DNA from 4 places in the Streptomyces sp. NPDC002742 genome. Region 2 is predicted to be linked to each of the others. Evidence: riboswitches for the same ligand, from Rfam matches in the RefSeq annotation. Region 2 holds a riboswitch; each other region holds the start of a gene.

What was found. A riboswitch is a leader RNA that binds a small molecule or an ion and turns the genes downstream of it on or off. The one in region 2 is predicted to bind cyclic di-AMP.
Positions count from the first base shown of each region.
Region 1: linked by a shared signal. The riboswitch ahead of ACFYW8_RS25220 (peptidoglycan DD-metalloendopeptidase family protein) and the one ahead of ACFYW8_RS08960 (peptidoglycan DD-metalloendopeptidase family protein) in region 2 are both predicted to bind cyclic di-AMP.
Region 3: linked by a shared signal. The riboswitch ahead of ACFYW8_RS21245 (C40 family peptidase) and the one ahead of ACFYW8_RS08960 (peptidoglycan DD-metalloendopeptidase family protein) in region 2 are both predicted to bind cyclic di-AMP.
Region 4: linked by a shared signal. The riboswitch ahead of ACFYW8_RS11720 (M23 family metallopeptidase) and the one ahead of ACFYW8_RS08960 (peptidoglycan DD-metalloendopeptidase family protein) in region 2 are both predicted to bind cyclic di-AMP.

Region 1 covers NZ_JBIAQF010000014.1:67,019-72,863, reverse strand. Annotated here, with positions in the region: gene ACFYW8_RS25240 (aspartate aminotransferase family protein) at 1-251, shown strand, start outside; gene ACFYW8_RS25235 (helix-turn-helix domain-containing protein) at 329-967, shown strand; gene ACFYW8_RS25230 (DUF6126 family protein) at 997-1,113, shown strand; gene ACFYW8_RS25225 (tyrosine-protein phosphatase) at 1,136-1,933, opposite strand; cyclic di-AMP (ydaO/yuaA leader) riboswitch at 2,567-2,724, shown strand; gene ACFYW8_RS25220 (peptidoglycan DD-metalloendopeptidase family protein) at 2,729-3,646, shown strand; gene ACFYW8_RS25215 (SGNH/GDSL hydrolase family protein) at 3,994-4,779, shown strand; gene ACFYW8_RS25210 (TetR family transcriptional regulator C-terminal domain-containing protein) at 4,956-5,576, opposite strand; gene ACFYW8_RS25205 (hypothetical protein) at 5,839-5,845, opposite strand, start outside.
Region 2 covers NZ_JBIAQF010000004.1:348,241-354,085, forward strand. Annotated here, with positions in the region: gene ACFYW8_RS08945 (GNAT family N-acetyltransferase) at 1-1,146, opposite strand, end outside; gene ACFYW8_RS08950 (HPr family phosphocarrier protein) at 1,322-1,603, shown strand; gene ACFYW8_RS08955 (GntR family transcriptional regulator) at 1,830-2,522, opposite strand; gene ACFYW8_RS08960 (peptidoglycan DD-metalloendopeptidase family protein) at 2,717-3,481, opposite strand; cyclic di-AMP (ydaO/yuaA leader) riboswitch at 3,494-3,653, opposite strand; gene ACFYW8_RS08965 (pitrilysin family protein) at 3,870-5,258, opposite strand; gene ACFYW8_RS08970 (pitrilysin family protein) at 5,255-5,845, opposite strand, start outside.
Region 3 covers NZ_JBIAQF010000011.1:123,190-129,034, forward strand. Annotated here, with positions in the region: gene ACFYW8_RS21215 (8-amino-7-oxononanoate synthase) at 1-975, shown strand, start outside; gene ACFYW8_RS21220 (DUF397 domain-containing protein) at 1,075-1,299, opposite strand; gene ACFYW8_RS21225 (helix-turn-helix transcriptional regulator) at 1,311-2,168, opposite strand; gene ACFYW8_RS21230 (ATP-binding protein) at 2,380-2,838, shown strand; partial or broken gene ACFYW8_RS21235 (LysE family translocator) at 3,136-3,289, shown strand; gene ACFYW8_RS21240 (DUF6328 family protein) at 3,243-3,833, opposite strand; gene ACFYW8_RS21245 (C40 family peptidase) at 3,933-4,406, opposite strand; cyclic di-AMP (ydaO/yuaA leader) riboswitch at 4,409-4,574, opposite strand; gene ACFYW8_RS21250 (hypothetical protein) at 4,942-5,247, opposite strand; gene ACFYW8_RS21255 (ATP-dependent Clp protease proteolytic subunit) at 5,255-5,845, opposite strand, start outside.
Region 4 covers NZ_JBIAQF010000006.1:22,018-27,862, forward strand. Annotated here, with positions in the region: gene ACFYW8_RS11710 (PrsW family glutamic-type intramembrane protease) at 1-144, shown strand, start outside; gene ACFYW8_RS11715 (aldo/keto reductase) at 297-1,241, opposite strand; gene ACFYW8_RS11720 (M23 family metallopeptidase) at 1,493-2,527, opposite strand; cyclic di-AMP (ydaO/yuaA leader) riboswitch at 2,539-2,697, opposite strand; gene ACFYW8_RS11725 (PP2C family protein-serine/threonine phosphatase) at 3,003-4,193, opposite strand; tRNA gene ACFYW8_RS11730 (tRNA-Met) at 4,405-4,478, opposite strand; partial or broken gene ACFYW8_RS11735 (dihydrofolate reductase family protein) at 4,653-5,789, opposite strand.

The DNA.
Region 1 (5,845 bases), on a different contig from region 2:
AGGCCGCGCGCAAGGGCCTGTTCGCGCAGATGGTCGTCGTCCCGCTGCTCCAGCGGCACCGCATCCTCACCCAGGTCTCCGGCGACCATCTGGAGGTGATCAAGCTGATCCCGCCGCTGGTCATCGACGAGAGGGACGTCGACCGGTTCGTGGACGCCTTCACCGCGGTGATGGAGGACGCGCACGGCGGCGGCGGGCTGATGTGGGACTTCGGGAAGACGCTGGTGAAACAGGCGGTCGCGAACCGCTGAGACCCCGGCACCGCGGGACTCTTTGCCTCTGGGGCAAGAAAATTGCCCCAGAGGCAATCATCGGGGTCAATGGTCATATGAGCCCTGCCGATCCAGGGGCGGTCGAAGAGCCGTCCGCCGAGCTGCGCGCCGTGGCGCCCCAGCTCCGCGCGCTGCGCCGCGGCGCCTCCCTCACGCTGGAGGCCGCCGCCCGCGCCGCCGGACTCTCGCCCGCGCATCTCTCCCGACTGGAGACCGGGCAGCGCCAGCCCTCGCTGCCGATGCTGCTCACGCTGGCCCGTGTCTACGGTACGACGGTCTCCGAACTGCTCGGCGAGACGGTCGCCGACCGTGACGCGATCGTCCGGGCCGCCGACATGGAAGCGGCCCCGGCGGGCGGCTGGACCTACTGGCAGGCCGGTGCCGCGGGCCGCGGTATGCAGGCGCTGCGCGTGCACGTCCCCTACGGCTCGCAGGGTGACATCGTGCGCGTCCACCCGGGCGAGGAGTGGCTGTACGTCCTCCAGGGGCGGCTCAGGCTGCGCCTCGGGGACACCGCGCACACGCTCGCGCCGGGGGACAGCGCCCACTTCGACTCGCTGACCCCGCACCGCATCGCCGCCGCCGAACGCGACGGAGCCGAGCTTCTTTTCGTACACACCCTGCTGCAGAGCCCCGTCGCCGCGCTGTGCCTCGGTCCTGCGACGGGCCACCCCACCTCGGGAGAGACGTCATGACCGAACCCACGGAACCCCGCAGCCGCTCCATGGAGGAGAAGTTCCCCCGCGCCCTGTGGGTGCGGCTGATCATCTACGTCGCCGTCGGCCACCTCTTCGCGGCCTTCATCTATCTGCTCTTCACGCTGGGCGCGCACAACCAGTAGAACCGCAGACCGGGCGAGCGGCTCAGTCCAGCAGCCGCTCGCGCAGACGCTCCCGGAGCTCCGGCGTCATCCCCAGTCCTTGCTCCAGGTAGGCGTCGACGCTGCCCCAGGTCTCCTCGATCGTCTCGAACGCGGCTGTCAGGTACTCGGCGCGCGCGTCGAACAGGGGGCTGAGCAGTTCCATCACCTCCGGGGAGTACGCGGCGGCCGAGGTGTTGCTGCGGTGCACCTTGTAGCGGCGGTGCGCGGCGTTCGACTCCAGGTAGTCGGCCACGATCGCGTCGCGCTCGACGCCGAGGGCGAGGAGGGTGATCGCGATGGACAGTCCGGCGCGGTCCTTGCCGGCCGCGCAGTGCATCAGGGCGGGCGCGCTGTCCTCGGCCAGCGCGTGCAGCACCTGGGAGTGCTCGGCCGTGCGCTCCTTGATGATCGCGCGGTAGGAGTTGATCATGCGGTTCGCTGCCTTGCCGTCGCCGAGGAGCCCCCGCAGCTGGTCGAGATCGCCCTCGCGGACCATCTTCCAGAACTCGCCGCCGGCCGCCGGGTCGGTCAGCGGGAGGTTCACGTTCCGTACGCCCGGCAGTTCGACGTCCGGGCCCTCCAGTTTCTGGTCCGCGGCATTACGGAAGTCGAAGATCGTGTGGAGTCCCAGGGAGTCGAGGAACGCGACGTCCTCCTCCGTGGCGTGCGCGAGGTGGCCGCTGCGGAACAGGTGCCCGTAGCGCACTCGTCGGCCGTCCGCGGTGGGCAGGCCGCCCACGTCGCGGAAGTTGCGCACTCCGCCGAGCTCGGGCTCGGTCGACGGGACCTGCTGCGTCACGGGGGCTCCTCCCATTCGGCCGTCGGCGTCGCCTGGTGGACTCGGCGTCGCTCGTCGGCAGTTGTGTCCGGCTGGCGCTCTCGACGATACGACATGGGTTCCTGAGGCAATGAGTTGTCCACAGGCGTCTCGTCTCAGGAGATACGGCCTTGACGGCGACGCTTTATGTGTACACGTGTTCGAATGTGTTCACCGGTCGCCCGCCGCCTCCGGTCGCGCGTGTATGCCGGGGTGAATTGTTGCGAGATGCGGCATTGGGGCGTGCCGTTTTTGCGAGTCGACCCACCTTGGAATCCAGATGTGATGATTATCCGCCTGCGCCGCATCTGGCTGTTCTGTCCCTAATTGGCGCCTTCGTTACAACTGGCCCTGGAATGAAGCAGCCTGGGTCGAGTCGCGTGAGGAGCGTCATATTCGTGACGATGCGTTGCCGTCCTCGAATTCCAACCCGCCCGCATTTCCCGGCGGGTTGGGATGCCCGAAAGATCGTCATTCCACAGAGGGTGACGGCAATTTCCGCATGGATCAAGAAAGGTGGACGAACGGGAGAAGCGCGTAGTTGTCGACGCGCTCTCATCTCGCCTACGTTCTGCCTCAATCCGGACGGACGCCCAATCCTGCCGCCGTCCGGAATCCGCACACTCACCCGTACATGGCAGGAGCGGGGGACCCACAGGTTCCGCGCCTGGTCCGGTCTCCGGAACAGGCTAGGGGTACAGCCACGCAGCAGCGTGGCCGGGCATCTCCAGCCCGCACCCGACAGCTCACCCCGCAGGCGCCGGAGAGGAAAACGTCATGCCCGCGAAGGGTAAGCACCGCCGTCCCAAGTCCCTCCGTTTCACCCGCTCGATCGCCGTGGCCGGAACCGGTGGCGCCGCACTCGCGCTGCCGCTGATGGGAGCCACCGGCGCGCACGCCGCGACCCCGGCCGCCGCCGTCGCGCAGCACGTCGAGAAGGCCGCCACCGCCGCTCCCGTCGCCGGGAAGGCCGCCACGACGAAGACGTACGCGGTGAAGTCCGGCGACTATCTCTCGAAGATCGCCGACGAGCACAACGTCAGCGGCGGCTGGAAGAAGATCTACTCCGACAACCGCTCCGCCATCGGCGGTGACCCGTCGCTGATCCACCCCGGTCTGAAGCTGTCGCTCGGCAAGAAGGCCGCTTTCGTCGGCGCCACTCACACGGTCACGCACACGGCCACGCACACGGCGACCCGCACGACGGCCCCGGCGCCCAAGACCGACCAGGCGACCCCGGCCCCCGACACCGCTGCCCCCGACAGCGCTTCCGCCGGCAGCGGTTCCGGCTACACCCTGCCGGTCGAGAGCAGCTCCGTCGGCACCGGCTACAAGGTGCCGGGCAGCATGTGGTCCAGCGGCTACCACACGGGCGTGGACTTCGTGGTTCCCACCGGTACCACGATCAAGTCCATAGCCGCGGGCACCGTCGTCTCCGCGGGCTGGGGCGGCGCCTACGGCAACCAGGTCGTCATCCAGCACGCCGACGGCAAGTACTCCCAGTACGCCCACATGTCGTCCCTGTCCGTCTCGGCGGGGCAGACCGTGACCGAGGGCCAGCAGATCGGCCTCTCCGGCGCGACCGGCAACGTCACCGGACCTCACCTGCACTTCGAGATCCGCACCACGCCGGACTACGGCTCCGACGTCGACCCGGTCGCGTACCTTCGCTCGCACGGTGTCGCCGTCGGCTGACGCCTCACCCTGAGCTCCAGACGCTCACCCTGCTCCTGACGGCAGGACAGCCTCCGAAGGCCGGACCCACGATCCCGGGGTCCGGCCTTCGGTGTTCCCGGTGTGAGGCACCCGGCCACTGTCGAACCAGGCGCCTGACCGCTGCCCGGTGATTTCCCGTGATTTCCCGGCCCGTGGGTGATCGCTCCTTCAACGTCCGTGTTCCGGGTCTTATTCCAGAGTTGACCAACGCTTGGCGAGTGGCTTATCTCACCGTCCGTCAACCCTTCCCTACGGTCGCGTAGCTCACATCCAGAGGTGAATTATGGGTCGATGTGGCAGACGATTCGAAGAGTGACGACAGATCAGTGATCGGGTCGTACGTGGCGGTGGGGGACAGCTTCACCGAGGGCGTCGGCGACCCTGGGCCCGACGGGGCGTTCGTCGGCTGGGCCGACCGGTTCGCGGTACTTCTCGCCGACCGGCGACCCGAAGGCGATTTCAACTACACCAATCTCGCCGTGCGCGGCAAACTGCTCGACCAGATCGTCGAGTCCCAGCTCCTGAAGGCCAAGGAGCTCGGCCCCGACCTGGTCTCGTTCTGCGCGGGCGGCAACGACATCATCCGCCCGGGCACCGACCCCGACGAGGTCGCGGAGCGCTTCGAGCGCGCGATCTCCGATCTCACCTCCGCCGTCGGCACGGTCATGGTGACCACCGGCTTCGACACACGTGACGTGCCCGTGCTCAAGCATCTGCGCGGCAAGATCGCCACCTACAACGGACATGTGCGGGCCATCGCGGACCGCTACGGCTGTCCCGTCCTCGACCTCTGGTCCCTGAAGACGATCCAGGACCGCCGCGCCTGGGACGGAGACCGACTGCACCTCTCGCCCGAGGGGCACACCCGGGTGGCGCTCCGTGCCGGACAGGTACTCGGCCTCGACGTACCCGCCGACCCGGACCAGCCCTGGCCGCCCCTCCCGCCGCGCGGCACGCTGGAGATGCGCCGCGACAACATCCAGTGGGCGCGCGAATATCTGGTGCCGTGGATCGGACGGCGACTGCGCGGGGAGTCCTCGGGCGATCACGTGGCGGCCAAGGGAACCCTGTCACCGGACGACATCAAGATGCGCATCGAGTCGGTGGCCTGAGCCGGGACCGACCCGGTCAAGGCACCACGGACGGCGCGGGTCCCGGCCGGGTCGAGCGGCCGGGACCCGCACCGGCGTCCGGGGCGGTTCGGGTTCGAACCCTCCCCCTCCGGGTCTCGGCCGTGCTCGCCGTCGGGGCAGCGCCGCGCGGCGCAGCGCCGGGCCCAGCAGGCGTGCTAGCGCACCGCCGCCATCAACGCCTCGCGCTCAAGGCCCAGTTCACGGGCGAGGGCCTCGTCCGCCCACTCCTGGGTCCGCGCCCGTGAAACGGCTCCCGAGTACGCCGTCATCTGGACGGCCAGTCCGTCCAGGAGCGCCGTCAGTCTGAGTGCCGCGCTCGTGGGGTCCGGGCAGTGGAACTCGCCCGCGGCCACGCCCTCCGCGATCACCTCGGTCATCGCGGCCTTCCACTGCCTGTCGAGATCGCGGGTGACCTCGCGCAGCGCGGGCTCGCGCAGGGCGACCGCCCAGCCCTCGATCCACAGGCGCCAGCCCTTCGCCTGCCCTGTCGGGGCGTACCAGCGCACGGCGGTCCGAAGGCGTCGCAATGCCGTCGTACGGCGGCCGAGCAGCTTGCGCAGATGGGCGAGGTCGTCCTCGGCCGCGTAGGTGAAAGCGGCGGCGACCAGCTTCTCCTTCGTCGAGAAGTGGTACAGCACCAGCGCGTTGCTCACGCCGAGGGACGAGGCCACGTCGGCGATCCGTACCGCGGCCACACCCCGCGCCTCGATCTGTTCGACGGCGGCCCGCAGCAACTCCTCACGCCGCTCCGCCACGCTCAACCGCACTCTCGCCACGCGGCAACCCTACACAGCACTTCGGGAAGGGGCCCGACAGGAGTTGACGCTCCCGCGGGGCAGGACCGACGATCCCGCCGGGAGCCGGGAGCCGGGAGCCGGGAGCCGGGAGCCGGGAGCCGGGAGCCGGGAGCCGGGAGCCGGGAGCCGGGAGCCGGGAGCCGGGAGCCGGGAGCCCGGAGCCCGGCTGTCCGATCGGTCCGATCGGTCCGGCTGGGCCCGGTCAGGACCGGCAGGGTCAGTTCGTCGACTGTGGCCGGCCTCAGTCG
Region 2 (5,845 bases):
GTGCAGCCGGGACAGCAGGGCGATCCCGATGGCGCCGGACTGGGCGAACAGGCCGATGCGTCCGGGGCGGGGCATCTGCGGGGCGAGCGAGGCGTTCAGACGCACTTCGGGGGACGTGTTGATGACTCCGAAGGCGTTGGGACCGATGATGCGCATCCCGTACGTACGCGCGTGCCGTACGAGTTCACGCTGGCGTTCGCGTCCTTCGGGACCGCTCTCGGCGTATCCGGCGGAGACCACCACGAGTCCCTGCACCCCGTGTTCGCCGCATTCCGTGACGACCTCGGGGACGTGCTCGGCCGGTACGGCCACGACGGCGAGGTCGACGGGCTCGGCGATGTCGCGGACGGAACGGTGGGCCGGGACTCCGTCGAGTTCCTTGTCCTGCTCCCCGAGCGCCGCGTTCACGGCGTACAGACGCCCGGTGAATCCGGCGTCCCGCAGGTTGTCCAGGACGCTGCGGCCGACCCCGCCAGGAGTGCGGCCGGCACCGATGACGGCGACCGAGCCGGGGGCGAGCAGCCGCTGCACGGAACGGGCCTCGGCGCGCTGCTCCCGCGCGCGCTGCACGGCGAGGGACCGGTCGGTGGGTTCGAGGTCGAACTCCAGGCGTACGACGCCGTCCTCGAAGCTGCGCTTCTGGGTGTATCCGGCGTCCGTGAACACCTTGATCATTTTGTTGTTGGCGGGCAGCACCTCGGCCGCGAAACGGCGGATGTCCCGCTCGCGGGCCACGGCCGCGATGTGTTCGAGCAGGGCCGAGGCGACGCCGCGGCCCTGGTGGGCGTCCTGCACGAGGAAGGCGACCTCTGCCTCGTCGGCGGGCGCGGACGCGGGCATCCCGTCGGCGTCGATCCGGTCGTAGCGCACGGTGGCGATGAACTCGCCGCCCACCGTGGCCGCGAGACCCACGCGGTCCACGAAGTCGTGATGGGTGAACCGGTGGACGTCCTTGGCGGACAGCCGCGGATACGGCGCGAAGAAGCGGTAGTACTTCGACTCGTCGGACACCTGCTCGTAGAAGCTGACCAGGCGTTCGGCGTCGTCGACGGTGATGGGCCTGATGCGTGCGGTGCCGCCGTCGCGCAGCACCACGTCGGCCTCCCAGTGAGCCGGGTACTCGTGCCGGTCCGACGAGGTCTGCATGGGGCCCAGAGTACGGCTCGCGTACGACAACGGCGCGAGGCAGTCTGAAGGTGACGGACGCCGGAGCGGGGCCGCGGACCGGCGCCGCCGCGGGCGGAACCCGGTCCGTCCGGGCACGCCTCACGATATGGAACACTGGTCTAGACAACCTTGAACACCCGAAGGGCAGCATCACATGGCTGAGCGCCGCGTCAACGTCGGCTGGACCGAGGGCCTCCACGCCCGCCCCGCCTCCATCTTCGTCCGGGCCGCCACGGCCTCCGGCATCCCCGTGACGATCGCCAAGTCCGACGGCAACCCCGTCAACGCGGCCTCCATGCTCGCGGTCCTCGGCCTGGGCGCCCAGGGCGGCGAGGAGATCGTCCTCGCGTCGGACTCCGAGGGCGCGGACGCCGCTCTCGACCGTCTGGCGAAGCTGGTCGCCGAGGGTCTCGACGAGCTCCCCGAGACCGTCTGAGCCCACAAGGCACCCAGGACCACACGCGGCTGAGCCGCGCCCCCCTTCTCCGGGCGGCGCGGCTCAGCCGTTTTCCGCACCCCGCTCAGGAATTCCCGCGGCGACACCCGCGGGCCCTGGTGCCGCCGTCACGGGAATAGCGCGCGCCGAAATTCCGGACACACGAATAAAAGGGCATCAGAAATAAGCCCCCGCCGAATATCCCTCTTTGTATACGGCGCCCGTGTTAATGACGCTGGCCCATCATGTTTACGGGATGTTGCGAACTTCTCACACGGTCCGGCCGGTCGCCGCCGGGAAATCGGAGCCGGTGCGCGGTCGTCGCGCGCTCGGTGTGCAGGGCCATGATCGCGCGGGCCCGCTCGCCGTCGCCGCGGGCGACAGCGTCCACGATGCCGCCGTGCTCCGCCCAGGACTCCGCGGGGTTGGCCGGAGCGTCCACCGAGTACATCCAGGCGATCTTGTGACGCAGCTGGGCGAGCGTGGACGTCAGCGCGGGACTGCCGGACGCCTGTGCGAGCGTCTCGTGGAACCAGCCGCCCAGGGAACGCAGATCCTCGCTGTGGCCTCTCCTGGAACGCTCCTGGCCCAGCCTGACCAGGCCCCGCAGCACCTTGAGGTGGGCCTCCGTACGCCGCTGGGCGGCCCTCGCGGCACCCAGTGGTTCCAGCAGCATGCGCATCTCCAGGAGGTCCGCGGCCTCCTGCTCGGTGGGCTCCGCGACGCACGCGCCCGCGTGCCGACGGGTGACCACGAAGCCCTCGGCCTCCAGGGTGCGCAGGGCCTCGCGCACGGGGACGCGCGAGACGCCGTAGCGCCGCGCGAGCAGTTCCTCGGTGAGCCGGCCGCCGCGCTCGTAGACACCCGCGACGATGTCGTCACGGATCGCCGTGCATACCGAGTGCGCCGGAATACGCATGACCGACCTCCGCTTTAATCCCCGCGAAACGCCATCGATTGACGCTTGTTCAGTGACTCTATTGCAGGAAGCCTGAATTTCCGATGGCGGGCCTGAATCCATGGATATTTTTTGGACAGACGCCTCCGGAAACGACGATGCCCCGGCTCGGTGAGCCGGGGCATCGAAAGCGGTGAGAAGCCGCGAAGCGGTCGTCAGACGTTGACTCCGTGCGAGCGCAGGTACGCGACCGGGTCGATGTCCGAGCCGTACTCCGCGGTCGTACGGGCCTCGAAGTGAAGGTGCGGTCCGGTGGTGTTGCCGGTGTCCCCGGAGAGGCCGATCTGCTGCCCCGGAGTGACCGTCTGCCCCACGGACACGCCGATGGACGACAGGTGGCCGTACATGGTGTACGTCCCGTCGTGCATCTTGATCACTACTTGATTGCCGTAGGCGCCGCCCCAGCCGGTCGTGACGATGGTGCCGGAGCCCACCGCGTGGACCGAGGTGCCGTACGCGGCGTGGAAGTCGACGCCGGTGTGGCTGCCCGAGGACCAGAGGCTGCTGCTGGCCTGGTAACCGGTGGAGACGTAGGAACCGGTGATCGGGATGACGAACGTGTTCAGGCGCTTGCGCTCGGCCTCACGGGCGGCGCGCTCCTTGGCCTCGCGGGACTTCGCGGCCTGCTCCGCGGCGTACTTGCGCGCGGCCTGTTCGGCCTGCTTCCGCGCGGCGGCCTCGTCGGCGGCGCGCTGCTGCGCGAAGGCCTGGGCGTCGATCTGGTCGGCGACCGTGTCTCCGAGGGTGACGGCCTGGGTCAGCCCGGTCTGCTCGACGGAGGCCTCCGCCGCGAACGCGGGGGCGGCCAGGGTTCCGATCACACCGGTCGTGGTGAGCGCCGCGACCCCGACGGCGGTCGTGGTGGTGCTGTGCACCCGGCTCGTTCGACGATGCTTGCCGGTGCCACAGGTGAACGCCATGTAGGGGCTGATCCTTTCCTTCCCTCTCGCCTACCGGGTTAGCTGACGGGTTCGGAGCAGGAAGGTCTCCTACGGACCCCCTCCGAAGAGGGCGTCCGATTCACCCCAGGGACTACGTGTGGGTCCCCGGCTCCCCTGACTCGCGCCATGGGGGACTCGGCGATGACTGTCCGGTGCCGCGGGCGCGGCGCACTGCGTGACGAACAGCCGGACCGACGCTAAACGGGGTGTCATTCGAACAACAAACGGATCACGATTTTTGTAACGCATCCCACAGGGCAGAAGGGCAACTCCCGCACGAATACGGACATCTTGGGGGCCTTTCGCGGGACGCAGGAGGGCCCTGACGACTCTTCGGTCACCAGGGCCCTCCTCCGTCGCACGGCCCCTACTCGGCGGCCACCACGCTGACTTCACCGATTCCGAGAGCCTTGACCGGCTCCTCGATCTGCGCCGCGTCGCCCACCAGGACGGTCACCAGCCGGTCCATCGGGAAGGCGCTCACCGCGGCCGCGGTGGCCTCCACGGTGCCGGTGGCGGCCAGTTGCCGGTACAGCGTCGCCTGATAGTCGTCCGGCAGGTACTGCTCGACCTGGTCCGCGAGCGTGCTCGCGACGGCTGCCGCCGTCTCGAACTTGAGGGGCGCGACACCCACCAGGTTCTGCACGGCGACGTCGCGCTCCGCGTCGGTCAGCCCCTCGGCCGCGAGGGTGCGCAGCACCTTCCACAGGTCGTCGAGCGCCGGACCGGTGTTCGGGGTGTCCACCGAGCCGCTGATGGCGAGCATCGCGACACCCGTGCCGTCCGGCGCGGCGCGCAGGACCTGGCCGAACGCCCGTACGCCGTAGGTGTAGCCCTTCTCCTCGCGCAGGACGCGGTCCAGGCGTGAGGTGAGGGTGCCGCCGAGGCAGTAGGTGCCGAGCACCTGGGCGGCCCACACGCGGTCGTGCCGGTCGGCGCCGACCCGGCCGATGAGCAGCTGCGTCTGGACCGCGCCGGGGCGGTCGACGATGATCACGCGGCCGGTGTCGTCGGCGCTCACCGGCGGCACGGGACGCGGCTCGGCGGACGAACCGGTCCAGGAGCCCAGCGTGTCGCCGAGCAGCTCGTCGAGGTCGACACCCGTCAGGTCACCGACGACGACGGCGGTGGCCGTCGCGGGGCGTACGTACTTGTCGTAGAAGGCGCGTACGGCCGCGGAGTCGATCTTCTGGACGGTCTCCTCGGTGCCCTGGCGCGGGCGCGACATGCGCGCGCTCGCCGGGAACAGTTCCTTGGAGAGCTCCTTTGCGGCACGACGGGCGGGGTTGGCCGTCTCGTGCGGGATCTCGTCGAGCCGGTTGCGCACCAGCCGCTCGACCTCGCTGTCCGCGAACGCGGGCGCTCGCAGGGCGTCGGCGAGCAGGCCCAGCGCCTTGGCCAGGCGCGAGACCGGCACTTCGAGGGACAGCCGTACGCCGGGGTGGTCGGCGTGCGCGTCGAGCGTGGCGCCGCAGCGCTCCAGTTCGGCGGCGAAGTCCTCGGCCGAGTGCTTGTCGGTGCCCTCGGAGAACGCGCGCGCCATGATCGTGGCGATGCCGTCCAGGCCCGCGGGCTCGGCCTCCAGTGGCGCGGCCAGGATCACCTCGACGGCGACGACCTGCTGGCCGGGGCGGTGGCAGCGCAGCACGGTCAGACCGTTGTCCAGGGTGCCGCGCTGGGGGGCGGGAAAGGCCCACGGCTTGGGGCTGCCGGCCTGGGGCTGCGGGTGGAAGTCCATGGTGGCGAGCTCGGTCACTTCGCCGCCTCCTCGTCGGTCTCGTCGGCCAGGTCGGCCGCGTCGGCGGCTTCGGCGGTGGTCGGCTCGTAGACGAGCACCGCGCGGTTGTCGGGGCGCAGGCGGGCGCGGGCGGCCTCCCGGACCTCCTCCGCCGTGACGTCCAGGACGCGCTGCACGGCGGTCAGGGCGAGCTGCGGGTCGCCGAACAGGACGGCGTACCTGCACAGTTCGTCGGCGCGGCCCGCGACGGTGCCGAGCCGGTCGAGCCACTCACGCTCCAACTGGGCCTGCGCGCGCTCCATTTCCTCGTCCGTCGGGCCCTCCTCGGCGAACCGGGCGAGCTCCTCGTCGACGGCGGCCTCGATGACCGGGACCTCGACATCGCCGGACGTCTTCACGTCCAGCCACCCCAGGGAGGGCGCTCCGGCGAGCCGCAGCAGGCCGAACCCGGCCGCGACGGCGGTGCGGTCACGGCGTACGAGCCGGTTGTAGAGCCGGGAGGACTCGCCGCCGCCGAGGACGGTGAGTGCCAGGTCGGCGGCGTCGCACGCGCGCGTGCCGTCCTCCGGGAGCCGGTAGGCGGCCATCAGGGCGCGCGCCGGGAC
Region 3 (5,845 bases), on a different contig from region 2:
GGCGCGGCCCGTGCCGCGCGCACCTGGGGCGGCGGCGCGACGGGCTCCCGGCTCGTGACCGGCACCACCGAACTGCACGGCGAGCTGGAACGCGAGCTGGCCGATTTCTGCGGCTTCGAGTCCGCTCTCGTCCTGTCCTCGGGCTACGCGGCCAACCTCGCCGCCGTCACCGCGCTCGCACCGCACGGCTCGCTGGTCGTCTCGGACGCGGGCAACCACGCCTCCCTGATCGACGGCTGCAGGCTGGCCCGCGGCACCACACAGGTGGTCGGTCACGCGGACCCCGACGGAGTGCGCAAGGCGCTCGGCACCCACGACGGACCCGCCGTCACCGTCTCCGACACGGTCTTCTCGGTGGACGGCGACGCTGCACCGCTTCGCGAACTCGCCCTCGCCTGCCGGGAGTTCAACGCCGGACTGATCGTCGACGACGCGCACGGACTCGGCGTCCTGGGCGACGGCGGCAGGGGCGCACCGCACGCGGCGGGGCTCGCGGGGGACCCGGACGTCGTCGTGACGCTCACGCTGTCGAAGTCGCTCGGCAGCCAGGGCGGCGCCGTCCTCGGCCCGGCGGCGGTCATCGACCACCTGGTCAACACGGCGCGCACCTTCATCTTCGACACCGGTCTGGCGCCGGCGGCGGCGGGCGCGGCGCTCGCGGCGCTGCGGTTGCTGCGCCGTGAACCTCAGCGGGCGGCGCGGGCGCGCGAGGTGGCCACGGCGCTGCACACCCGGCTGACGGCGGAGGGTCTCTCCGCGGTACGACCGGACGCCGCGGTCGTCTCCGTGCGGGCACCGTCCCCCGAACGGGCGGTGCGATGGGCGGCCGACTGCCGCGAGGCGGGCCTCGCTGTCGGCTGTTTCCGTCCCCCGTCGGTGCCCGACGGTGTTTCGCGGCTGCGGCTGACGGCCCGCGCGGACCTCACCGAGGAGCAGATCGAGTACGCGGTGGACGTGATCAGCCGGAACCGGTGAACCGGTGAGGTGATCGACCGGTGAACCGGTGGAGCGGTGAACCCATGGAGCGATGGTGGGTTCGATAAGTGAACCGGTGGAGCGGCGAACCGTGCGGGGTCAGTTCAGACCGGTGATGAACTCCTCCCAGACGTCGGGAGCGAACATCAGGGCCGGGCCCGCCGTGTTCTTGGAATCGCGCACGGCGACCATTCCGGACCAGCGCCCGGAGCTCGGGCGCGCCGTCTCGACGCAGTTGTTCATTCCCGTACTGCGGCTGCTGCGCAGCCATCGCGCGTCGTGCAGTGAAGTGCTGGAGGGTACGTACCGAGGCATTGCAGACATGAGGTGCCTCCTTACGCGCCGTCACCTATCCCGGCGATGTAGTCCAACGAGTCCTCGGGCGAAAGGGCGTGGAACTGAAGGGCGTTGAAGGCCTCGGCGTAGGCCTGGAGGTCTTCTTTCCGTTCGAGATAGAGGCTACTCGTCAAGTGGTCGAGAACAACCACATCCAGATCAGTTGTGTTCGGAAATGAGAAGATAACGAAAGGGCCGGTGACTCCGATGTGTGCCCCGGCGGCGAACGGCAGTACCTGGAGCCGCACTTGAGGCAGGACGGCGGCCTCTCTCAGGCGGCGCAGTTGGCGCGCCATGACATCGGGTCCGCCGACCTCCCGCCGTAACACCGCTTCGTCGAGGACGGCGGACAGTTCCAGCGGCGGGTCCGAACGCAGCACGTCCTGCCGGGCCAGGCGCACTTCGACCAAGGCGTCGAGCTTGCTCTCCTCCAGTCCGTCCACGGCGGCCCGCGTCACCGCGCGGGCGTACTCCGGCGTCTGCAGCAGCCCGGGTACGACCGAGGTCTCCAACGTGCGCATTCCACTGGCTCCCGACTCCAGACTGATGAAGTCGCGGTACGTCGGGGGGAGAACCCCGCGGTACGCGTGCCACCAGTGGTGGCGGCCGTTGCCCTCGGACCCCGCCAGCACGACGAGGAGCTCGCGCAGTTCCGGATCCTCGACGCCGTAGGCGTTCAACAGGCGTTCCACATCGGCCGGTTTCACCCCGCTGGTGCCGGTTTCGATGCGGCTCACCTTCGACTGGTGCCAGCCGAGGAGGTGGGCCGCCTCACCGCTCGTGAGACCCGAGCCCGCGCGCAGCGCGCGCAGTTCGGCACCGAGCTTGCGGCGGCGAACCGCGGGACCGTGCTGCATGGTTGTTCTCCTTACTCCTTCCAAGTCGCCCGAATACGCTCTGCCGACGCAGAGTTCACCGCATCGAGCGACAGATATATGCATTACTCGGTGGATCGCACCCGCGACCGGCCCGGTAATGGCAGTCTGGCGCAAGCACCAGTCCGGGACCGTACTCGAACCAACCGCTCGGTGTCGGGCTCCGGTCCCGTGGGAAAGGGACGACGTCGCCATGGCAGATCACCAGGAAGCATCCGTCACGCTGCCGAGCGAACCGGTCTCGGTTTCCGTGGCCCGTAAATTCGTGGCCGAAGTGCTGGCCGAATGGGGCTTGCCGCGCGACTGCGAAGTCGCCGAGACCGTCCGCCTGATCGTGTCCGAACTGGCCACCAACGCCGTCCAGCACACGTTCGGGCAGTCGCCCACCTTCACGGTCGGCGTGCGTCTGGAGCGCGAGGAGCACCTGCGCATCGGCGTCACCGACAGCCATCCGCGTTTCCCGAAACGGCTGCCCGCGGCCGTCCAGCAGGACAACGGCCGCGGCATGGTGATCATCCGCTGGCTGACCGCGGAACGCGGCGGCAGACTGACCGTCCTGCCGACCCGGGAGGGCGGCAAGACCGTCTCCATCGAACTCCCGTGGACGGTACCGGTCCAGCCGGTGCCGTCCGGGGGGCCTCAAGAGCCTTGAGTGCTGTCGTCCGGGCAGCCGGTCCGGGCGGGCAGGCCGTGCGGAGGAGCCGGCGGATCGTGCGGATGAGCCGTTCGGGCAGGCCGCTCGTACACGGCGCTCGGCGCTCGCTGCTCGTACGGGTCGAGCGGACAGGTCCTGGACGTGTCCTGGACCGTCCTGGACGGTCCAGGACGTCCGGTCGGTTGCCGGGCCGGTGCTGTCCGGCCGGCCCGGCGGGCGGCAGCCGCGGAACCGCACGCGAGGAGGCGGCCGGGAGCCGTCACCGGCACCGGTTTCCTCGACCAGGACCGGTGCGTGTGGTTCCCGGCGGTCGCGCTGCTCGCGGACCGGCTCGGCCGGTGGCTGCGCGGGCCGCGTGCCGCGTGCCGCACGCGCCGTGGAGGGGGTCACGGGCGGCGTCCTCACCGTTCCGGGGCTCGTCCTGGGGCTGGAGCCTCTGAGGAGCTGAGACGGCGCTGCACCAGCCGGGGCAGCAGGCTCCACAGCGCCAGACAGACGGCCAGGGTGCCCGCCCCCGCGGCGATTCCCGCGGCGCGCCCCAGCGTCACGTCCACGACGAGCAGCACCGAACCGCTGAACGCCGCCGCGAGGACGTACAGACCGATGGTGGCGAGCCGCGAGGAGACCCGCACGATGGTGGGTTTGGCGTTGTGCTGGAACAGCGACCGGTGCAGTGCCGCGGGGGCCGTGAAAAGGGCGGCGGCCAGCACCGCCAGCAGCAGGGTGACCACGTAGGTCGCACGCTGCACGGTGTCCAGGGAGGGGAAACGCTGGGTGAAGGCGAGCGTCAGCAGGAAGGCGAAGAGGATCTGCACCCCGGTCTGGGTGACGCGCAACTCCTGGAGCAGCTCGGCGAAGTTGCGGTCCGCCCGTTCGAGGGGCGTCTCGTCGCGGCCGGACGTCCGCGTCCTCGGGGACGGGTCGCTTCGCGCGGACGTCTCGTTGCGGGACGGGCGGGACGGGCGGGACGGGCGGGACGGGTCGGCGGTCATGGGGAGCGAGTAACCACTCCGGCCCGTGTTGCACATGATCCACGCGCTGCGTGCCCCTGGGGGCGGTGGCACGCGCGTGCCACCGCCCCCAGGGTGAGGTCAGCTGACCCTGCCGTACCAGACGCTTCTCGTCCAGATCTTCTGGAGCTTCACCACTTCCCCGGTCTTCGGGGAGTGCCAGATCTTTCCCTTCCCGGCGTAGATGCCGACGTGGTACACGTTCCGGCCCGAGTGGAAGAACACGAGGTCACCGGCCTTGCGGTGCGAGGCCGAGACATGGTGCGTCTTGTTGTACTGCGCCGCGGCCGTACGAGGCAGCTTCTTGCCCGCCTTCTTGTACGAGTAGAGCGTGAGCCCGGAGCAGTCGAAGCGGTGCGGCCCCGCGGCGCCCCACTGGTACGGGGAGCCGTGCTTCGACGCCGCGACCTGGAGTGCCCTCGTCGCGGGGGTGGCCGCCTCGGCGTCGGGCGCGACGCCGGGGACCACGAGGCTGCCGCCCACGGCGGCAAGAGTGAGCGCCGAGGCCGTACCGGCCCGGGTCCACAGCGACGGGACACGATTGAGCGCAGTCATGCGCAACCCTTCGTCAGCCGCCTGTGAAGGATGACCTGTCGGATTCGGGCTGGCGAAGTTGCCCGGCCGCAGCTGCGGCTTCACCCCAAGGACCGCCCGGAACTGTTCCGGCGACCCGTCGTGCTGGGTCCTCCACTCCTGCCGATGCACATCTGTCGACCGGTCATCCGGGCGGCGGCAGGACTCGGCGTCCGCCCGGACCGCCCCGCCGTTGTGGCGGGGGCTTGTCGTCGGAAGGGATCTTCACTCATGAGTGTCGGAAATCCGAGCGGAACCGGCGTTTTGTGGGCTTACTCACCACTCACCCGTTCGGGTGGACACCCCTCTGTTCGAGGGGGTGTTGGGGACATCGACGAGGCCCGCACCTGCGGTGAAGGGCTCCATCCCGCCTTTCCGCTCCGCGTGTTGCGCAACTCGGAGGGGTCGCAGAAAGGATCGTTCAATACGCCATCAGGGGGTACACCATCCGGTCCGTTTGAGTCCTGGCCGGACACCGCGCAGCCGCGGCGCGTGCCGGCTCCTGGGTGGGGGTCCGTCAACTGCCCGACTCGGGCGCCACGGTGACCCGGGCCGCCCGCCGCTCTCCGTCGAGGACCCGCAGCGCCTGAGCCAGCGTCGGGGCGTGCAGCTCGCTCTCGCCCCGCTGGTGCATCAGTGTGAGAGCGTCCCGCAGGGCCGCCGCTTTGCCGACCAGTGCCTGAGCCGCCCTCAGGCCGCGGTAGGTGTCCCCGGGACGGGACGGGTTGATACGGCCGACCAGGTCGACCACGTCGAGGTAGCGGTCGATCAGCTCGGCCTCGGCGCGGGTCAGGGCCGGCAGCGGCGGCAGGTCCGGGATCATCGGCCGCTCACCTCGCGCCGTGCGTCTGGAGCGAGGCCCTGCGGCTCGCGACGATCCGGTCGATCAGCCCGTAGGCCAGCGCCGCCGGAGCGTCGAAGATCTTGTCGCGCTCGATGTCCGTGGCGACCTGCTCCGGGCTCTGTCCCGTGTGCCCTACGAGCATCTCCTCGAGGATCCCGCGGGTGCGCAGCAACTCCTCGGCCTGGATGACCAGATCGCTCGTCTGCCCCTGGACCGGCTCCGGGACCGACGGCTGGTGGAGCAGGACGCGCGCTCCCGGCAGGGCCAGCCGCTTGCCCGGAGTGCCGGCGGCCAGCAGGACGGCCGCGGCCGACGCCGCCTGGCCGAGGCAGATCGTCTCGACGTCGCAGGTGACGAACCGCATCGTGTCGTAGATCGCGGTCATCGCGCTGAAGGAGCCGCCCGGAGAGTTGATGTAGAGCGAGATGTCCTGCTCGGGCGCCTCGTGTTCGAGGTACATGAACTGCGCCGTCACGTCGTTCGCCGAGGTGTCGTCGATCGGCGTCCCGAGGAACACGATCCGCTCGCTGAGCAGCTTCGAGTACGGATCCAGAGTCCGGTGCCCCGTGCCGGTGCG
Region 4 (5,845 bases), on a different contig from region 2:
CTGCCCGCGCCGACGCCCTGGCCGGCCCACGGATACGTCGCCCAGCCCGCGCGGCCGTACGGCCCGACTGCGCAACCGTACGGTCCAACGGCGCAGGCGTCGGCACCGACGCCGTATCCCGCGTACAACCCGTACCGCTCGTAGCACCCGTAGCACCCGTAGCACCCGTAGCACCCGTAGCACCCGTAGCACCCGTAGCACCCGTAGCCCGGAACGGCCCGGCGCCCCGGGCGACACCGCCGGTCGACACCACCTGTCGACACCGGCGGTGCCACGCGGGCGCGGCACCGCCCCTGTTACGCCGAGGCCTTCGACAAGCGCGTCAGTTCCTCGTCCGTCAGCACCAGGTCCGCGACCCCCAGCAGCGCGGGAAGCTGCTCCACCGTGCGGGCGGAGGCGATCGGCGCGGCGACCGTCGGCTGTGCGGCCAGCCAGGCGAGGGCGACCGTCGCAACCGCGACGCCGTGGTCCCCGGCGATCTCGTCGAGGGCGGCGAGGACCCGCGGCCCGCGTTCCGTGTCGAGGTGCTTGGCCGCGCCCGCGGCGCGGACCGAGTCGACCGTCGCTCCGGGGCGGTACTTGCCGGTGAGGAAACCGGACGCGAGCCCGAAGTACGGGACGGCGGCCAGACCGGCACGGGAGGCGACCTCGCGCAGGGGCCCCTCGTAGGTGTCGCGCGACACCAGGTTGTACTGCGGCTGGAGCGCGACATAGCGCGCGAGGCCCTCGCGGTCGGAGAACTCCAGGGACTCCTGGAGCCGCTCGGGCGAGATGTTGGAGGCGGCGATGTGCCGCACCTTGCCCGCCTTCACCAGTTCGTCGAGAGCGCCGATGATCTCGTCGACCGGCACCTCCGGCTTGTCGAAGTGCGTGTAGTAGAGGTCGATGTGGTCGGTGCCCAGGCGGCGCAGCGACGCGTCGGCCGCGGCCTTGATGTTGGCACCGGACAGCCCCGGGAAGGCGGGGTGCTGGCTGACCTTGGTGGCGACCACGATGTCCGCACGGTTGCCGCGGCTCTTCAGCCACTTGCCGATGACTGTCTCGGACTCGCCGCCCTCGTTGCCCTCGACCCATGCCGAGTAGGAGTCCGCGGTGTCGAGGAAGTTGCCGCCGGCGGCCGCGTAGGCGTCGAGCACGGCGAAGGACCGGGTCTCGTCGGCCGTCCAGCCGAACACGTTGCCACCGAGCGAGAGCGGGAAGACCTCGAGGTCGGACGAACCGAGCTTGCGAAGAGGAGTCATGTAGGACATGAACACCCGGGTCGGATGCATGTATTCCGCACCCATTTCGGACGCGCCGGGTGCACGCCCGTGCCTCCACGCCCCTGACCGGCTGCCCTGACCGGCTGCCGACCGCTGATCCTGGCCGGCGGTCCTGACGCCTGGGGGGTGGCATCAGGGCCGCCGGAGACCGGGGAAGACAAGCGCACGCCACGCGTGAGGGGTCGCCCCCGTCCGCGCCGGACGTCGTACGGCTCAGAAGCCCGTGCGCATCAGGGGTTGAGGCCCTTGCTCTGGAGCCACGCCATCGGGTCGATGCCGGTGGCGGCGCCGCCGGGGTGCACTTCGAGGTGCAGGTGCGGCCCGGTGACGTTGCCCGTCGCGCCCACGCGTCCGATGACATCGCCGGTGGCGACCTTCTGGCCCACGCTGACGCTGATCGACGACTGGTGGCAGAACCAGAGCTCCGTACCGTCGTCGAGCGTGAGGATCGTGCGGTAGCCGTACGAGCCGGCCCAGCCGGCCTCGGTGATGGTGCCGCTGTGGATCGCCTTGATGAGCGTGCCGGTGGGCGCCGCGAAGTCGAGGCCGGTGTGATAGCCGGACGACCACATGGAGCCGGCCTCGCCGAAGCGGGAGGTCAGGGTGTACGAGGAGGTCGGCAGCGAGTAACTCTTGGCGAGCTCGGCGAGACGCTCGGTCTCGGCCTTCGCCTTGGCCGCGTCCTCCGCCTTCTGCTTCGCGGCGGCGGCCTTGGCCTCAGCGTCGTCCTGCTGCTTGGCGGCGAGCGCGACGGCCTTCTTCGCGGCGGCGGCCTGGGCGGCCTGCTGAGTGGCCGTGTCCGCCTGGTTCTGCTGCGACTGGGCCTGCTGCATGATGCGCGAGCGCAGCGCCTCACCGGCGTCCGTGGCACCCTGCGCCGCGTCGGCGCCGGTCAGACCGGCGCTGGTGAGCGGAGTCGTGGAGCCCTTGGGGGCGCTGGATCCGCCGTCCGATATCAGGGCCTTGGCGGACTGGGTGACCGACGACAGGTCGGGAAGCGAGATCGAGACGGGCGGCTTGCCCGGTGCGGCGCTGGCGATGCCACCCGCGCCGACGGCGGCTATGACGCCGACGCCGAGAACCGTTGAGCTGCGGGCGAGTCCTCCGCCGCGCTGCTTGCCCGTGCGGTGCCGGCCGCGGACGGGAAGAACGGAATCCTCGGTGGGGTTCCACTCCTCCCAGGGTCCCTCGTCCTTGCCATAGCCGAAGGTATGCGTGTCAGTCGGCGTGGACGAGATTGGCTGAGCGGGCCGGTTGGACGCCACGTGGGCGCACTCCTTTCCTTCCTTGCCGCCTACCGGGTTAGCTGACGGGTTCGGAACAGGAAGGTCTCCTACGCGCGTACGGCCACTGTGCTTCCACAGCGGAAATACGCTCGATTCACCCCAAGTTGATGGTTCCCCGGTTCCCTTGCGGGATTCGGCGCGTGCGCACGGAGCCACCTCTTGTGACGGCTGTAACGGCCGCGCTGCGTTATCGCACGTTAATAGAGTCGGGCACCGAATTCCAAGCTGTTCGGACTGATCATTAACGGCTTTTGGCCAGGACTTTGGGGTCACGAGCGATGAAAAACGGGCGAGTTGACCTCAACTCGTCGACACGGGATTCCTTGACGGCATGTCAGGCGATACGCGGAGGGACATCGCCCGGTCACCGTTCGTGACCATGCCCGAAAAGGCCGTACGCGAAGCCCGCGAAGGGTCTCCCGAGCCCTGCGGAAATCCCCTCGACGAGCACTCGTCAAAAGCGCCGTACGGCGAGCAGCGCCATGTCGTCCGTCAAAGCACCACCCGTATGCCGGCGGACCGCCTCGGAGAGGGCGGTCAGCAGCGCGTCGGGGCCGGGAAAGACCCGTCCGGCCAGCCAAGCGGCCGGATCGTAGAACGTCCCGCGCCGATCGCGGGCCTCGGACAGCCCGTCGGTGTGCAGGAGCAGTATCGCCCCGCGCGGAAAGCGGTCCTGTACCGCACGGTCGGGCCAGGTTCCCAGCTCGCTCATCCCGAGCGGCAGCGCGAAGGGCTCGGCGGCGAGCGGGACGATCAGGCCGTCGGGATGCAGGAGCAGGGGCGGCGGATGGCCGCGGTTGACGATGCGGACGACGTCCTCGTCGTGGGGGATCTCCGCCAGGACGGCGGTGGTGAACTCCTCGAACGCGTCAGGGCTCTCGTGCAGGGTTCCCGGGCGCGTCAGGGCCCGCTCCAGGCGCCGTGCGACCGCCTCCAGCGTCGTCTCCTGCTCGGCCGCCTCCCGGAACGCGCCGACCACCACGGCGACGGCGGCCACCGCGGTCATCCCCTTGCCCCGTACGTCCCCGACGATCAGCCGCACGCCGTACGGGGAGTCCTGCACCGCGTACAGGTCACCGCCGATGAACGCGTCCTCCTGTGCCGCCTCGTAGCGGGCCGCGACGTCGAGGCCGTCGATCCGCGCCGCGGGCTCGGGCAGCACGGCACGCTGTGCGAACTCGGCGATCTCCCGGACGGAGGCGAGCCGTTCGTCACCGCGCCGGACGACGATGTTGAGGAGGACGGCGAGAACGGCGGCCGTCGCCACGGTGACCGTCTCGGTGACCGCGTCGACCTGCAGCACGATGCCGAGCAGGGAGTGCACCCCGAGCACCGCACCGACGGCGAGGGCGCCGGTGAGGACGGTGCCGCGCAGCGAGTAGAGGGGCGCGGCGATCAGGGGCGCGGCCGTGAAGAGGGGAGCCGCGGTGAATTCCGACGGTGTGAAGTAGTCGTAGACCATCGCGGCGACGACGAACAGCGCGGGCAGGGCGCGGACGAAGGCGCGCGCGAAGGAGATCCGGCGGAAGCCCGCTCCCGCCGCAGGGGGTCGCGAGGCGCTCCCTGGCCCGGGGCCACCGGCCGACGGGCCGTGGGACCGGTCATGGAGTTCTCCGGTTCGCTGCTCACGTCTCGGCTGCCCCACCCGTCCAGCAGACCCGCTTCGGCGGCGGCGGGCGACCGGTGTGGCCCGACCGGGGGACGGTGCGGCCGCCGCGGGGAACCTGCCCGGAGGAACGGCCGGAGGGCGGACCCTGTGGGCCCGGACCCGGGGACGGATCTCGGGACGCATCCGAGGGTGGGAAAACACCAAGGGCCGGAACTCGTGAATCCGAGTTCCGGCCCTTGGCCTTGAGTAGCGGGGACAGGATTTGAACCTGCGACCTCTGGGTTATGAGCCCAGCGAGCTACCGAGCTGCTCCACCCCGCGTCGTTGAGACCAGTGTACGCCATCCGCGGGACCCGAAGCACACGCGTTTAAACGCGCCCCTTCGGCGGCGTCGGCGGGAACCCCGCCTCACCCGCCTCGCCCGCCTCGCCCGCCTCGCCCGCCTCGCCCGCCGCGTACGACATCCGGTCGACGTCCGGGACCGAGGGAGGCCTGCCCCGGCAGATGCCGGTTGGGGGCCTCGGCCCGGTCCGCGTACTCGGGGAGGACGACGACCGCGGCGCCCGCGGCGGCGAGGAGCCCGTTCCCGTCGGCGTCCGTGACGAAGGTGTCGGGCTCGCGCCAGGCCGTGACGACCCGCCGCACACCGGCGTCGAGGATGAGCCGGGCGCACGGCGCGGGCCGGGAGGCGCGGTGGGCGCACGGTTCCAGGCTGCTGTAGACGGTGGCGGCGGCCAGCCGCGGGTCGGCCGGGTCGATCTTGGCGAGGGCGGCCTCCTCGGCGTGCACGACGGGGTCGTCGCCCTCGCGGGAGTGGCCCCGGGCCAGCTCGGTCCCGTCGGCGGCGACCACCACGGCGCCCACACTGAACGCGGTCTTCGAGGGCGGGCAGAGCGCCGCCAGCTCGCAGGCGAGCTCCAGCCAGCGCCGGTCCGCCGCGACGGCGAGCGGGCCGGTGCCGGGCGCGGTGGGCACGTACCGGATGAGCACGACGTCCCCGACGGGCCGTGTCTCCACGAGCCGCAGCCGGCCCAGGGGGTAGGCCCCGGGCCCGAACAGCCGCGGAGCGTCCGGCTGTCCGACGAAGAGCGGGGCGACGGCCAGCTGCAGTTCGTCGGCGAGTCCCTCGCGCACGAGCTGGGTGTGGACCTTCCCGCCCCCTTCGACCATGAGGCGGCGCACACCCCGTACGTCGTGAAGGTGTTCCAGCAGCACGCGCCAGTCGAGTTCGGGTCCGGTCGGGACGACGTCGACGCCGACGAGGCCGTGCAGCAGTGCCGCTGCCCGCAGCGCGCCGTTGTCCGTCGTGTAGACGACCTTCTCGCCACCCGTGTGCCAGAACTGCGCCTCGGGGTCGAGGTCGCCGGACCCGCTGACGGTGACCTTCAGGGGGTACTCGGGGCGGCCGCCGGCGACGCGGGCCGCACGTCGTTCGGCGGAGTTGACCAGGAGCCGCGGATTGTCCGTGCGCAGTGTGCCCGCACCCACCAGGATCGCGTCACTGGACGCCCGCACCTCGTCGACCCGGTCGAAGTCGGCCGGGCCCGAGAGCAGCAGCCGCTCGGGGCCGGTGTCGTCCAGGAAGCCGTCGAGGGAGACGGCGGCGGACAGCAGGACGTAGGGACGGGGCATCGGGACGCATCCTCCGGTCGCACGCGCGCGGTGAGTTCGAGCGCAGTGGTTCAAAT